DNA from 2 places in the Xanthomonas campestris pv. campestris str. ATCC 33913 genome. Region 1 is predicted to be linked to the other one. Evidence: predicted binding sites of a transcription regulator. Region 1 holds the regulator's gene; the other holds the start of a gene.
What was found. Region 1 encodes HrcA, which represses chaperone genes, less so after heat shock. Its sites were predicted from a motif close to TTNGCACTCNNNNNNNNNGAGTGCNAA; they were not measured.

Region 2: a site for HrcA is predicted at 4,817-4,843, ahead of XCC_RS02715 (co-chaperone GroES). Genes of this name have one in related genera too.

Annotation. Positions count from the first base shown of each region.
Region 1 covers NC_003902.1:1,716,038-1,723,982, reverse strand. The annotation lists gene dnaJ (molecular chaperone DnaJ) at 1-1,127, opposite strand, end outside; gene dnaK (molecular chaperone DnaK) at 1,266-3,194, opposite strand; gene grpE (nucleotide exchange factor GrpE) at 3,336-3,854, opposite strand; gene hrcA (heat-inducible transcriptional repressor HrcA) at 3,955-4,986, opposite strand; gene recN (DNA repair protein RecN) at 5,125-6,789, shown strand; gene fur (ferric iron uptake transcriptional regulator) at 7,442-7,852, opposite strand.
Region 2 covers NC_003902.1:625,243-633,187, forward strand. The annotation lists gene XCC_RS02700 (protein-disulfide reductase DsbD family protein) at 1-1,892, opposite strand, end outside; gene cutA (divalent-cation tolerance protein CutA) at 1,898-2,230, opposite strand; gene XCC_RS02710 (endonuclease) at 2,831-4,621, opposite strand; gene XCC_RS02715 (co-chaperone GroES) at 4,894-5,181, shown strand; gene groL (chaperonin GroEL) at 5,327-6,967, shown strand; gene XCC_RS02725 (SNF2-related protein) at 7,130-7,945, shown strand, end outside.

The sequences.
Region 1 (7,945 bases):
GAGGTCATCCGATCCCAGAAACCCTTCACTCCATCGATGAAGGTCGCCGACTTGGGCGAATGCTTGCGCGCGTCCTCACCGGTGAACGTGGCCTCAAACTGCTTGAGCAATTCGCGCTGATCGGTAGTGAGGTTGACCGGCGTTTCCACCACCACGCGGCAGTACAGATCGCCCTCGCTGCGGCTGCGCACCGAGCGCACGCCCTTGCCACGCAGCCGGAACAGCTTGCCGGTCTGCGTTTCGGCCGGGATGCGGATTTCCGCTTCGCCGCCCAGCGTGGCCACCCGCACGGTGTCGCCGAGCGCGGCCTGCGAAATGCGGATCGGCACCTCGCAATGCAGGTCGTCGCCATCGCGCTGGAAGATCGCATGCTCGCGCACGCGCACTTCCACATACAGATCGCCCGGCGGCGTACCGGCCGGGCCAGCTTCGCCCTCGCCTGCCAAACGGATGCGGTCGCCGGTGTCCACGCCTGCCGGCACCTTGATCGACAGTACCTTGTCCTCTTCCACGCGACCTGCGCCATGGCAGGTCTTGCACGGGTTCTGGATCAGCGTGCCGCGGCCGTCGCAATGCGGGCAGCTCTGCTGCATGGCGAAGATGCCGCGCTGGATGCGGACCTGGCCGCGCCCATGGCAGGTTGCGCAGACTTCCACCTTGCCGTCTTCCGAGCCGCTGCCGTGGCAGGGTTCGCACTCGATCAGCGTGGGGATCTCGATGCGCCGCTCGATGCCGGCGACGGCTTCTTCCAGATCCAGTTCCAACACGTAGCCGACGTCGGCACCACGTCGCGCAGCGCGCGGACCGGCGGCGCCACCGCCAAAAATATTGCCGAAGATATCGCCAAAGATATCTCCCATGTCCGGACCACCAGGCCCGCCACCGCCGCCGCCCATGCCGTGCTCGAACGCCGCATGGCCGTGCGCGTCGTAGGCACGGCGCTTGTTGCCGTCCGACAGCACTTCATAGGCTTCCTTGCATTCCTTGAACGTTGCCTCTGCAGCAGCGTCGCCAGGATTGCGGTCCGGGTGGTACTTCATGGCACAACGCCGATAAGCCTTCTTCAGCTCCTCGTCGCTGGCGCCACGGGCCACGCCCAGAACTTCGTAGTAATCGCGTTTGCTCATGACAGGGAATCGGGAATCGGGAGAAGGGAATCGTTCAAAGCGTACATCCTCACATCAGCAGGCATCCGGAAGGGTCAGAACAGCGAAGGAGCGATGCCGTAGCACCGCTCCTCCGATTCTCTATTCCCTATTCCCGACTCACGCCTTCTTATCGTCCTTGACCTCGGTGAACTCGGCGTCCACCACGTCATCGGCGGCCTTGGAGGCCTGCGCATTGCCGCTGGCCGCATCGGCGTTGCCGCCCTGCTCTGCCGCGGCGGCCGCGGCGTACAGCGACTGGCCGGCTTCTTCCAGGGTCTTGCTGCGCGCTTCGATCTGCGCCTTGTCGTCGCCCTTCATGGCGGTTTCCAGGTCGGCCAGGGCCGCTTCCACCTTGCCGATCACATCGCCACCCACCTTGCTGCCATGCTCGGTGATCGCGGTGCGGGTGGCGTGGATCAAGCCATCGGCCTGGTTGCGGGTCTGCACCAGCTCCTGGAACTTCTTGTCTTCTTCGCGGTTGGCTTCCGCGTCGGCGACCATGCGCTGGATCTCTTCATCCGACAGGCCCGAACCGGCCTTGATCTCGACCTTCTGTTCCTTGTTGGTCTTCTTGTCCTTGGCCGACACGTGCAGGATGCCGTTGGCGTCGATGTCGAAGGACACTTCCACCTGCGGCATGCCACGCGGCGCCGGCTCGATGCCGGAGAGGTCGAACTTGGCCAGCGACTTGTTGAAGCGGGCCTGCTCGCGCTCACCCTGCAGCACGTGCACGGTCACGGCCGACTGGTTGTCTTCGGCAGTGGAGAAGGTCTGCGAGGCCTTGGTCGGGATGGTGGTGTTCTTTTCGATGATCTTGGTGAACACGCCGCCCATGGTTTCGATACCCAGCGACAGCGGGGTCACGTCCAGCAGCAGCACGTCCTTGACGTCGCCAGCCAGCACGCCGCCCTGGATCGCGGCGCCCACGGCCACGGCTTCGTCCGGGTTGACGTCCTTGCGCGGTTCCTTGCCGAAGAAATCGGCAACGGCCTGCTGCACCTTCGGCATACGGGTCTGACCGCCGACCAGGATCACTTCGTTGATGTCGCTGGCGCGCAGGCCGGCGTCGTTCAACGCGGTGCGGCACGGCTCGATCGACTTCTTGACCAGGTCTTCCACCAGCGCTTCGAGCTTGGCACGGGTCAACTTGATGTTGAGGTGCTTCGGGCCCGAGGCATCGGCGGTGACGTACGGCAGGTTCACTTCGGTCTGCTGCGAGGTCGACAGCTCGATCTTGGCGCGCTCTGCGGCGTCCTTGAGGCGCTGCAGCGCCAACGGATCCTTGCGCAGATCGATGCCCTGATCCTTGTTGAATTCGTCGACCAGATACTCGATGACGCGGTTGTCGAAGTCTTCGCCGCCCAGGAAGGTGTCGCCATTGGTGGCCAGCACTTCGAACTGCTTCTCGCCATCGACCTCGGCAATTTCGATGATCGACACGTCGAAGGTGCCGCCGCCCAGGTCGTACACGGCAATCTTGCGGTCACCGCCGTTCTTGTCCAGGCCATAGGCCAGGGCAGCAGCCGTCGGCTCGTTGATGATGCGCTTGACGTCCAGACCGGCGATGCGGCCAGCGTCCTTGGTGGCCTGGCGCTGGCTGTCGTTGAAGTACGCCGGCACCGTGATCACCGCTTCGGTGACCTTTTCGCCCAGGAAGTCCTCGGCGGTCTTCTTCATCTTTTCCAGCACGCGTGCGGAAATTTCCTGCGGCGCCATGCGCTTGGAATCGCTGGTCTGCACCCAGGCATCGCCGTTGTCGTGCGCCAGAATGCCGTACGGCACGTGGGAGATGTCCTTCTGCACTTCGCCGTCAGTGAACTTGCGGCCGATCAGGCGCTTCACCGCGTAGAAGGTGTTCTTCGGGTTGGTCACCGCCTGGCGCTTGGCCGAGGCACCGACCAGCACTTCGCCGTCCTTGGTGTAGGCGACGATCGAGGGCGTGGTGCGATCGCCCTCGGAATTTTCGATGACGCGGGCCTTGCCGCCGTCCATGATCGCCACGCACGAGTTCGTGGTGCCGAGGTCAATACCAATGATCTTGCCCATGGATACGCTCCTGATGAGTCTTTAGCTGTGTCCGGCGACGCCGGGTCTGGCTGAGATGTGGGGGTGGTGCGCAGGTGTTCAAGCCACCTGTACGAATCTGCGTTCCGCGTCTGCGCCGGCCGGTTCAGCCGGCAGCAGTGCTCAGTCGTGCTTGGCCACGACCACCAGGGCCGGGCGCAGCAGGCGCTCGTTGAGCAGGTAACCCTTCTGGAACACCTGCACGACATGGCCCGGCGCGATGCCCTCGGCCTCGCCCTGGCTGATCGCCTGGTGCTGGTCGGGATTGAACGGCTGGCCGACCGGGTCGAGCAGGGTCAGGCCGTTGTCGGCAGCGACCTTGAGCAGCTGCTTGTAGGTCAGATCCAGGCCATCGCGCAGCGGGCTGGGTTCGGTGCCGGCGGCGGTGAGGCCCGCGTCCAGGCTGTCGAACACCGGCAGCAGTTCGCCGAGCAGCTTCTCGTTGGCGAACTTGCGCGCGTTCTCCACATCGCGGGCGATGCGCTTGCGCTGGTTCTCCAGGTCGGCGCGCTCGCGCAGGGCGTCGGCCTTGACCAGGGCGATCTCGCTGCGCAAGGACTCGATCTCGGCCTTGAGCGGATCGGTCTCGGGCGGGTTCTGGGACAGGTCTTCGGAGTCGAATTCGGGGTGGTCTTGGTTCATGTGCAGTTCCCGGGCAAGCGGAACGCCCGCCCCAACGTCACCCCGTATGTGGGCGCTCGCGCGCGTTTCAAGCAAATGCCATCGCTCCGATCGAGCGCGGTTATCGCGTGCCGGGCGGCTCCATGGCCGCGCCCAGCATCTGCGCGGCGGTCTGCACCAGCGGAATCACCCGGTCGTAGGCCATGCGTTTGGGCCCGATCACCCCCAGCACGCCCAGCACCTGGCCGCCGGCGGTATACGGCGCGGTGACCAGCGAGACGTCGTCCAGCGACACCATACCGGTTTCCTCGCCGATGAAGATGCGCACACCCGGCGCCTGGATGGTGCGTTCGAGCAGCTGCAGGATCTCGCGCTTGCTGGCGAAGGCCTCGAACAGCTCGCGCAGCCGGTCCAGGTCCGACAGGTCCTGCACACCCATCAAGCGGGTCTGCCCGGCCATCACCATGCCGTCGTCGTCGGCCGGCACCAGCGCCTCGCTGGCCAGGTCCACGCTATGCGCCAGCAACTGCTCCATCTCGTTCTTGGCCAGCCGCAGTTCGCGCAGCAGCGAGGCGCGGATGTCCGACAGCGCGCGCCCGGCGAACTGCGCGTTGAGGTAGTTGGCCACCCGTTCCAGCTCGGCCGGCTCGTAGGCGCGGCGCGGCTCGATCACCCGGTTCTGCACCTCGTTGTCGGCAAATACCAGGATCGCCAGCACCCGGCGCGCGTCCAGCGGCACGAAATCGATATGCCGGAACGCAAACTGCTCGCGCCGCGGCGCGCTGACCACGCCCACGAAGTGGCTCATCGCCGACAGCATCTGCGAAGCGCTACCCAGCAGCGACTGCGTCCCGTTGCTGCTGGCCAACTCGGCGCGCAGCCGGCGCACCTCCTCTTCGCCGGGCGGCTGCATCTGCACCAGGCTGTCGACGAACACCCGGTAGCCGTGCGCGGTGGGCACCCGCCCGGCCGAGGTGTGCGGAGAACTGAGCAGCCCGATGTCTTCCAGGTCGGCCAAAATATTACGGATCGTCGCCGGGCTGACATCCAGGCCGGCATGCTGGGCCAGCGTCTTGGAGCCCACCGGTTCGCCATCGCGGATGTAACGCGCGATCAGCGTGCGCAGCAGGTGGCGTGCGCGGGGGTCGAGCATTGGGGACTGGGACGCGCGCATGGGATCATCCGGTGAGACTGGGCATAGATAATGTCTGGCCCCGGGGTTGGCAAGCATCCCATTCCCCCAGCGTCCCCATCGGCCCTAAGCTTCCCCAAAGCGTTCACACTCGATCCCATGCTCAGACACCTCTCAATCAAGGATTTCGCCGTTGTCCGCGCCACCGAACTCGAATTCGGGCCGGGCATGACCGTGGTCTCGGGCGAAACCGGCGCCGGCAAGTCGCTGATGGTGGATGCGCTGGGCTTTTTGTCCGGCCTGCGCGCCGACAGCGGCGTGGTCCGCCACGGCGCCGACCGCGCCGAGCTGTCGGCCGAATTCCAGCTGCCGGCCGAGCATCCCGGCCTGACCTGGCTGGCCGACAACGAGCTCGATGACGATGCCCAATGCCAGCTGCGCCGGATCATTCGCGCCGACGGCGGCTCGCGCGCCTGGATCAACGGCCGCCCGGTGACCTCCTCGCAGCTGTCCGACCTGGCCGCGCGGCTGGTGGAAATCCACGGCCAGCACGAGCACCAGGCGCTGATGGCCCGCAACAGCCAGCTGGCCCTGCTCGATGCCTACGCCCGCAACAGCGCCCAGCGTGAGCAGGTGCGCCAGGCCAGCCAGCGCTGGCAGGCGCTGCTGGACGAGCGCGATGCCCTGTCTGCGCAAGGCGATGTCTCCGACCGCATCGGCTTTCTGGAGCACCAACTGGCCGAACTGGAGCGCGAGGACCTGGACCCGGCGGCCATCGCCGCGCTGGACACCAACCATCGCCGCCAGGCACACGCCACTGCCTTGATCGGCGCCTGCGAGAGCGTGGTCCAGCAGCTCAATGGCGACGAGGGCCCTTCGGCGCTGGGCCTGCTGCAGGACAGCCGGCACGACCTGGCCCGGGTGGCCGAGCACGAGCCGCGGCTGGGCGAAGTGGATGCGCTGCTGGACAGCGCCGCGATCCAGATCGAAGAAGCGCTTGCCCTGCTCGACCGCGTGCGCGACGACCTGGATGCCGACCCCACCCAATTCGAGGCCATGGAGCGCCGTCTCGGCCGCCTGCATGACCTGGCCCGCAAGCACCGCGTTTCGCCTGACGAGCTGGCCGCGCATCGCGACCACCTGACCGCCGAGGTTGAGAGCCTGCGCGGCGCCGACGAGCGCCTGCAGCAGCTGGACAAGCACATCGAGGCGGCCATCGGCGTCTGGCAAGGCGCCGCCAGCGTCCTCAGCGCCAGCCGCCAGAGCGCCGCGCAGGCGCTGTCCGCTGCCACCACCACGCTGATCGGCGAACTGGGCATGGGCGGCGGGCAATTCCTGATCCAGTTGCAGCCGCAAGAGACCCTGCGCCCGGATCCCAATGGCGCCGAGCGGGTGGAATTCCTGGTCGCCGCCAACGCCGGGCAGCCGCCGCGCGCCCTGCGCAAGGTGGCCTCCGGCGGCGAACTGTCGCGTATCTCGCTGGCGATCGAAGTGGCAGCGCTTGGCCTGGACAGCGTGCCGACCATGGTGTTCGACGAAGTGGATTCCGGTATCGGCGGCGCGGTGGCCGACATCGTCGGCCAGAAGCTGCGTGCCCTGGGCGAAGAACGCCAGGTGCTGTGCGTTACCCACTTGCCACAGGTCGCCGCCAAGGGCCACGCGCATTACCGCGTGAGCAAGGCGCCGGTGGATGGCATGACCCAGAGCGCGGTGGAACTGCTCGGCCCGCAGGCACGCCAGGAAGAACTGGCGCGCATGCTCGGCGGCGTGGAAGTCAGCAAGGAAGCCCGCGCGGCGGCGCGCAAGCTGCTGCAGAGCGCCTGAGTTACCGGGCGGGTCCCGCATGCTGCGGGCTCGCGGCGCGATGTGCCCGCCCGAGTTCGCAGTGACTTTCCCTCCGCGCTTGCGGGGGGTGGATTTCGCTGCAATCGGCAGAGCGGCATGCCTGCTGAGCCCCGACTTTTAGTGCGATTGGCCTGTTTGATAGCGCAGGCCTGGTAATCGGTAAGCCGGCACCCGATGCAGTATTTGCGGCGCATCGCGACAACGCGGCGCCAGTGCCTTACCTGCGGCAATTACAGACTGAAGCTGGGGCGCTTTCTCCCGCCGAACGGCAGGCGTAAATCGCACTGACCACCGACGTCTCGATTGCGGCGCGCGCTGCAATTACTGCGCACGCGTCCTGCGCAACGCCCTAGCCACACGTGACATGCGCAATCCACGCATCACTGCAGACCTCCTGCATCGGCAGTTGAGTAGTGGGATGGCAGTACTCAATCGTCGCGTGCAGGCGCAGCGGCGTGCACGCGCTGTGCGGCGCACCAAGACGCACTTATGCGCCAGAACGCTGAGCGCTGTTTCATCAAGGGTCACGACGGATAGCATGTCGTGCGCAGCACATCAGCGATGTGCTTCTCCCAAACATGCACAAGGCGGCCGAAGCCGCCTTGTCAGTGTTACCTACAGCAACGTGGCGTCAGCGCGGGCGCTTCTTGCGCACGTACAGCACCAGCGAATGCTCTTCGAGCTCGTAGCCATGCTTCGCCGCAATCTGGCGCTGCAGCGCTTCAATTTCTTCGCTCTCGAACTCGATCACGTGGCCGGTGTCCACATCGACCATGTGGTCGTGATGGCCGCCGCGGTCCAGCTCGTACACGGCCTGGCCGCCTTCGAAATTGTGCTTCAACACCAGGCCAGCAGCCTCGAATTGGGTCAGCACGCGGTAAACCGTGGCCAGGCCGATTTCGTCGCCATGGTCCAGCAGCTGGCGATAGATGTCTTCTGCGCTGAGGTGGTGCTGGTTGCTCTTCTGTTCGAGCAGTTCCAGGATCCGCATACGCGGATGGGTCACCTTGAGCCCGACTTTGCGCAGGTCGTGGGTTTCCATACGTTCTCCGTTCATTGGCGATTTAGCGCCAGCTGCCTGAGACGGGTCGCGGCGACCGCCGGGAGTGTATCATCGGCGTGATTTCCTCAGCAC
Region 2 (7,945 bases), 1.1 Mb from region 1:
GCCGCGGCCAGGCCCATGCCCAGGCGATGGCTGTTCCAGCGGCTGCGTTCGAACCACCACAGGCCCAGCGCCAGCAAGGTGGCGCCGACCAGCATCAGCGCCAGCGCATCCACGCCACGCTGCTTGCCCAGCACCCACAGCAGCCAGATCGCGGTGAGGTACATCGGGAAGGCCAGCACCTGCTTGAGCGTCTCCATCCAGGCGCCGGGCGTGGGCAGCCGCCGGGCCAGCGAGGGGATGAAGCCGATCAGCAGGAACGGCAGCGCCAGGCCCAGGCCCAGGGTCAGGAACACCAGCATCGCCAGCGGCGCAGGCGCGGTGAACGCATACGCCAGCGCGGTGCCCATGAACGGTGCAATGCACGGGCTGGCGACCACGCAGGCCAGCACGCCGGTAAAGAAGTCGCCCAGCGGCCCGTTGCGCGCAGCCAGCGATTGGCCGATGCCGCCCAGGTTGCTGCCCAGCGTGAACACGCCCGACAGGCTCAGGCCCACCGCGAACATCAGGTAGGCCAACGCGGCCACGAACCACGGCTGCTGCAGCTGGAAGCCCCAGCCGGCAGCCTGGCCGGCAGCGCGCAGGCCGATCACCAGCCCGCCGATCGCAGCGAAGGACACCAGCACGCCCAGCGAATACCAGATGGCGTGGCTGCGCGCGTGGTTGCGGCTCTCGCCGCTGTGGGCCAGGCCCAGCACCTTCAGCGACAGGATCGGCAGCACGCAGGGCATCAGGTTCAACACCAGCCCGCCGGCCAGCGCCAGCAGCAGGATGGCGAGCAGGTTGCGCTCCAGGTGCGGTGGGCGGCTGCGCTCCGGGTTGCCGGCCGTTGCGTCGGGGCCGGGTGCGGCATCCGCAGGCGGCCCTGGGGCGGCGCGCTCGGCGGCCACTTCACCGGCCGACAGCGGCGAGATCAGCAGCGGGGTGGCAGTGGCCTGGTTGTGCGGCGACACCGTGCCGGCCGGCAGGTCCAGGCGCACGCGCCGGGTCATCGGCGGGTAGCAGATGCCATCGGACTGACAGCCCTGGAAGGTGGCCACCAGCGTCACGCGGGCCGGATCGGGGCGGTCGCGCAGCAGCGGCAGGGTGACTTCGGCCTGGTCGAAATACACCACCACATCGCCGAAGTGCTCGTCGCGGTGGGTGCGGCCCTGCGGCCACCGCGGCAGGCCGGTGCGGATGTCGCTGGTGCCTTCCAGCGACAGCGAGGTGCGGTCGCGGTAGAGGTAGTAGCCGGGGGCCGGGGTGAAACGCAGCAGCAGGCTGTTGCCGTCGCCGACGATCGCCTCGAAGTTGAAGGCCTGGTCGGCCGGCAGCGGCAGGGCGTCCACGCCGGCAGTCTGGCCGGGCGCGCCGAACAGCCGTGCGCCACTGGGGCCGCGCGGCACCAGGGCGCCCAGGCTTTCGCGCGGCGGAGCGGTGGTTGGCGCGTCGGGCAGGTCCACGCGCAGTTCGCGGCGTTGCGGCGGGTAGCACACGCCGGCATCGGCGCAGCCCTGGTATTGCACCTGCAGGATCGCGCTGCGCTGGCCGGGCGCGGCCTTGCCGGCCAGGCTGGCCTGCAGCGCGGTGCGGTAGGTCTGCACCTGGCCGAAGAATTCGTCGTGCTTGCTCTCGCCTTCAGGCAGATCCAGCGCACCGGCAGTGAAGCCCTGGCCGGATTTGACGCTGATGCGATGCCGGTACAGGTAGTAACCCGGGGCGATCTTCCAGGTCAGCGCGATGCGGTCACGTCCATCGGCCTTGGCGCTCAGTGCGAAGGCCTGGTCCACCGGCAGCAGGTCTGCCTCGGTAACCGCCTGCGCCGCTGGCGCGGTCAGCAGCAGCGGCAAGGCGACGAACAGGGGCGCGACCAGTACGGCGCAGCGGGCGATCCAGCGGGACAGGGACTTCATGAACGTCAGGATTCCTTGCGGGTTTCGGCACGCACCCAGTCCAGGTAGGCCGGCAGGCCGGCGCTGGCCTGCACGGCAATGGCTTCGGGCACGTCGTAGGGATGCAGCGCCTGCAGCCGCGCGATGGCGTCAGGCAGGCGGTCTTCCCAGGTCTTGATCAGCAACTGCACTTCGTTGGATTGCTCGATGGCCCCGTTCCAGTGGTACAGCGAACGTGCGCCGGGCAGTTGGGTGACGCAGGCGGCCAGCCGTTCCTCCAGCAGTGCCCGCGCGATGCGATCGGCGCTTTGGGCATCCGGGCAGGTGCTGAACAACAAATGGAGAGAGAAGGCGCTCATCAGACAGGGCAGTGTAATCCCCCAATTGCGGGGGATCGACCGCGCCTTCCGGCACGGCGCCGCCGCTTCGTGGACGATCGGGGGCTTGATTCAGCATGGGACGCCCGGGCGTTGGCAGGTTGGTAGTGGAGCGGGGCGATGTGGGGCCGGGGGCACGCGACCTGGGGTCCTGGCTGGGCAACCGGGATCGATGCTTCATCGGACGCCAGGGCATTGTCGGCCCGATGGTCAGCGCGGCGATGCCGGCTAGGGGCGCAACTCAGGCGGCGCATACATTCGGTCATCTGCCGAAGCAGGGCATTGCGCTGCTGGCGAGACCTGGCCCTTGTGGTCAGACCGTCGAGGGAGATTGCGTGTGGATGGGCGCGTGTTTTGGTGTGCCGAAGACCAGGCCGCCGCCGCTGTGCTCAACAACGATGACAAGGCGGGCTGCATCGCCCAGCAAAAACACCACTGCACTTCGAACTGGCTACTTGACCCCAACCGGCGCCACGCCAGGCACGCCGCCGCCGATGTTCCAGTGAGGCGCGCCCGGCGGAACCCTGGCCGCCGGGCGCACACCGCACCGGCCTGACGCAGTGCGCGCCGGGCCGGGGTGGATCAGTTGGCCAGCTGGCAGCTGGCCGGCTTGGCCGAGGAGAACAGGCTGGAGGTGGCCCATTCCGGGTGATCCACAAACGGGTTGCGGTTGCCCTGGAAGCTGAAAACCACCTGGTTGCGAGCGCGTTCGGCGTCGTCCGGCGGGTCGGCCTGGTGCCAGGCCAGCAGCGTGGACAGCAGGCCCATGTAGGCCGGCGAGGCCGAGGTCTGCACGATCCGGCTGCGATCGTCGGTGAGCTCCAGGTCCGGCTCGGACTGCCCGGTGGCCGCGTCAGTGCCGCCTTCATAGCGGATCGCCATGTACATCACCGCGCGCGCCATGTCGGCCTTGCGCCGGCCCCACACCTCGAAGGTGCCGCCGTTGCCGTCGGGGGTGCGCACCCAGTTGGAATTGCCCGGGTAACGCCCGCTGCCACCGCCGCTGCCGTCGTTGACCTCGGTCACCCGCTCGCCGCAGCTGCTGGTGCAGGCGGCATAGGGCTTGTTGCCGCGGTCGGCATTGAAGGTGGTGTCGGTCAGATACAACATGTGGGTATCGGTGTAGGGCGCGTAAGGCAGGCCGCGGTCGCCGGTGGCGCTGCCGAAACCCAGCGAGTTGGGCCAGGTGTGCTCGCGGTTGTAGGTGAGCCCGCTGCCGGTGCCGGCCCGGTCGCTGACCTTGGCGTAGCTGCGGTTGCGGTAGGCGTCCAGGATCCGCCCGCTGTTGTTGGGGTCCTCGTCGGCCATCTCCAGGATGGTCCAGGTGCTGGTGCCGGTGCCGCTGTAGGGGTAGACCGTGTGGCCGCGGATGGTGGCGTTGAGCGAGCAGCGCAGCTGGCTGGGGCTGGTGGTGTTCACCCGCGAGTAGTAGCCGGTGCCGCCGCCGCTGGCCGTGGCCACGGTGAAGGCGATCGACTGATTGCCGGCCGGGCTCAGCCCGCTGGCGTCGCGGATGGCGCTGGCGGTGATGGCCAGGGTGCAGCGTTCGCCGCCGACCAGGGCGGTATTGGTGGACAGGGTGAAGCGGGTGCCAGTCGTCGGGTAGCTCAGCGCCACCGTGCCGGAGCTGGCGCAGCTCAGCGCGAACGCGCCGCTGCTCAACGTGACCGCCTCGCTGAAGCCCACGGCCAGGTCGCCCGCCGCCGGGAAACCGGTGGCGCCCTGGGTGGGCGTGGTGCTGGTGATGGTGGGTGCGCCGGTGGTGCCGCCACCGCCACTGCCGTTGAAGGTCTGGCCGCGGTTGCAGGCGCCGAAAGTCTGCGCCGACGAACCGGCCCAGCTGAAGTTGGCCGCGCTGCTGCCGGTGCCGGTCAATTGCAGCGAGCTGCCCACCGCGCTGCTGTTGCTCTCGCTCACCGGCAGGTTCTGGCTGGTGACGCCGGCGGCGGGGCCACCGCTGCCGGTGATGGCGCCTTCGTAGCTGAGGAACTGCACCAGTTGCCCGCTCGGGTCCACCAGTGCCAGGCCGTCGTTGGGGCCGTTCTGCACGCCGTTGCTGGCGTAGCTGACCGTGGCAATGCGCACCTGGCTGCCGCAACTGACCACGCTGCCGGGCGGTACCGCCGTGTTGGCGTAGCTCACCGCCGCGCTGGGCGCGCTGCCGTTGTAGAGATAGATGCGGTAGCCGCTCAGCGACTCGCCGGCGGTGGCCACCACTTCCACGCCTTCGCCGCTGTCGCCGGAGGCGCCCGCGTCGTCATAGTGCAGTTCGTTGATGAACACCGCCGCGTGCGCGGAGGGAACGGCCAGCGCCACGGCGCAGGCCAGGGGGAGCGCACAGCGCAGGGACACAACTCGGGACGGCAACCTCATCGACAGCTCCTTGTGATCGGGGAATGCGGTCCCGACTGTAGAACCAACGCATGACAATCGTTGGTACCTGGTTCCATTTCGTCACCGCGCATGGGTGCGTCAGCGAAAAAATTTTGCGCCTGGCCCTTGAAAGCCGCGCGCCCAGCACAATCTCTGGCCCGCACCCGCTTTGTCGGGTTTTTTCCGCGCGCTGTGCTGGCAGTCGTCACATACGAGTGCTAAAATCGCCGATAATTTCCAGACCAATCAATCACTTAAGAGGGTCTTTCTCTATGAGCATCAAGCCGCTTCACGACCGCGTTGTAGTCAAGCCGATCGAAGCCGACGAAGTTTCCGCCGGCGGCATCGTGATCCCGGACTCCGCCAAGGAAAAGTCCACCAAGGGTGAAGTCGTCGCCATCGGCGCCGGCAAGCCCCTGGACAACGGCAGCCTGCGCGCGCCGGTGGTCAAGGTTGGCGACAAGGTCATCTACGGCCAGTACGCCGGCAGCAGCTACAAGTCCGAAGGCGTCGAGTACAAGGTGCTGCGCGAAGACGACATCCTGGCGGTCATCGGCTGATCAGGCGCTATGCGCTGGGAATCGGGAGTAGGGAATCGGGAATCGGTAGAGCAGCCAACGCCCTCGCCATCCCACCCAGCCCCGATATCCGCCTTTGATTGACCGATTCCCCATTCCCCATTCCCAATTTCCGGAGTTTCAACTAATGGCTGCTAAAGACATTCGTTTCGGTGAAGATGCGCGTACCCGTATGGTGCGTGGCGTCAACGTTCTCGCCAATGCCGTGAAGGCAACCCTGGGCCCGAAGGGCCGCAACGTCGTGCTCGAGAAGAGCTTCGGCGCGCCGACCATCACCAAGGACGGCGTCTCCGTCGCCAAGGAAATCGAACTGGCTGACAAGTTCGAGAACATGGGCGCGCAGATGGTCAAGGAAGTTGCTTCCAAGACCAATGACAACGCTGGCGACGGCACCACCACCGCCACCGTGCTGGCCCAGGCCCTGATCCGCGAAGGCGCCAAGGCTGTGGCCGCCGGCATGAACCCGATGGATCTGAAGCGCGGTATCGACCAGGCCGTCAAGGCCGCCGTCATCGAGCTGAAGAACATCTCCAAGCCCACCACCGACGACAAGGCGATTGCCCAGGTCGGCACCATCTCGGCCAACTCGGACGAATCGATCGGCAACATCATTGCCGAAGCGATGCAGAAGGTCGGCAAGGAAGGCGTGATCACCGTTGAAGAAGGCTCGGGCCTGGAAAACGAGCTGGACGTGGTCGAGGGCATGCAGTTCGATCGCGGCTACCTCTCCCCGTACTTCATCAACAACCAGCAGAGCCAGTCGGCCGATCTGGACGACCCGTTCATCCTGCTGCACGACAAGAAGATCTCCAACGTGCGTGACCTGCTGCCCGTGCTGGAAGGCGTGGCCAAGGCCGGCAAGCCGCTGCTGATCGTCGCTGAAGAAGTCGAAGGCGAAGCCCTGGCGACGCTGGTGGTCAACACCATCCGCGGCATCGTCAAGGTCGTGGCCGTCAAGGCACCGGGCTTCGGCGACCGTCGCAAGGCGATGCTGGAAGACATGGCCGTGCTGACCGGCGGCACCGTGATCTCCGAGGAAGTGGGTCTGGCCCTGGAAAAGGCCACGATCAAGGATCTCGGCCGCGCGAAGAAGGTGCAGGTCTCCAAGGAGAACACCACCATCATCGACGGCGCCGGCGATTCGGCCACGATCGAAGCCCGCGTGGGCCAGATCAAGACCCAGATCGAAGACACCTCGTCCGATTACGACCGTGAGAAGCTGCAGGAACGCGTGGCCAAGCTGGCCGGTGGCGTTGCAGTGATCAAGGTCGGCGCGTCGACCGAAATCGAAATGAAGGAAAAGAAGGCCCGCGTCGAAGACGCCCTGCACGCCACCCGTGCAGCCGTCGAAGAAGGCGTGGTCCCGGGCGGCGGTGTGGCCCTGGTGCGTGCGCTGGTGGCCGTCGGCAACCTGACCGGTGCCAACGAAGACCAGACCCACGGCATCCAGATTGCCCTGCGCGCCATGGAAGCCCCGCTGCGCGAAATCGTGGCCAACGCCGGCGAAGAGCCGTCCGTGATCCTGAACAAGGTCAAGGAAGGCACCGGCAACTACGGCTACAACGCAGCCAACGGCGAGTTCGGCGACATGGTCGAATTCGGCATCCTGGACCCGACCAAGGTCACCCGTTCGGCGCTGCAGAACGCAGCATCGATCGCCGGCCTGATGATCACCACCGAAGCCATGGTGGCCGATGCACCGAAGAAGGACGAGCCGGCGATGCCGGCCGGCGGTGGCATGGGCGGCATGGGCGGCATGGATTTCTGATCCAGCCCCACCGGTTGTTGCCTCAAAAAAGGACCCCGCCGAAAGGCGGGGTTTTTTGTCACAACACGTTTGCGTAGATGTGCGCGCGCGTGTTGGCGAAGTTTTGCTTCACTCGGCATACTCTGACGAGAGTTTCGACGTATTTTCATAAAGGCATTCTCCATGTCCACTCTGCCAGCGCCATCGAGCGGCGGTGTCTATCCCAGTGGTCAGCCTGGGTCGCATCGGTACTCACATCACCAGGGCAAGTTCTTCGCTCATTGGTTGACGTTGCGTAGTCGTGACGAATCGGCAGTTGCACGTGCCTTGTCTGCTGCGCGCGTCGATATGAACCCGCATCAGGTGGATGCCGCTTTATTCGCGCTCAAATCGCCTGTGGAGGCGGGCGTGTTGCTTGCCGACGAGGTTGGACTCGGCAAGACCATCGAGGCCGGCCTGGTGCTGGCCCAGCATTGGGCACAACGTCGCCGCCGTCTGCTGTTGATCGTCCCTGCAACGCTGCGCAAGCAGTGGACACAGGAGCTCGAAGAGAAGTTTCAACTACCGTCCGTCATTCTCGAGAGCAAATCGTTCAATGCTTTTCGTCAGCTCGACGTAAGCAATCCTTTTCAGATCGAAGACGCGATCATCGTGACGTCCTATGAGTTTGCCGCAAGCAAGCAAAAAGAGCTCGCTGCGGTCAGCTGGGATCTGGTCGTGCTGGATGAGGCACACAAGCTGCGCAACTTGTACAAGGGCAAGAGTGCGTCAAAGCGTGCTGTCGCCTTGAACGAAGCGCTGCGTGGCAGGCGAAAGGTCCTGCTGACCGCCACGCCGTTCCAGAATTCGTTGATGGAGTTGTATGGGCTAGTGTCCTTCATCAGCGACGAGTTCTTTGGTAGTCAGAAGGCGTTTCAGATGCAGTACGCCTCAGGTCGGAGCTCCGAAGCTCGTCTTAACGACCTGAGGCATCGGCTCAAGCCGATTTGCCACCGTACC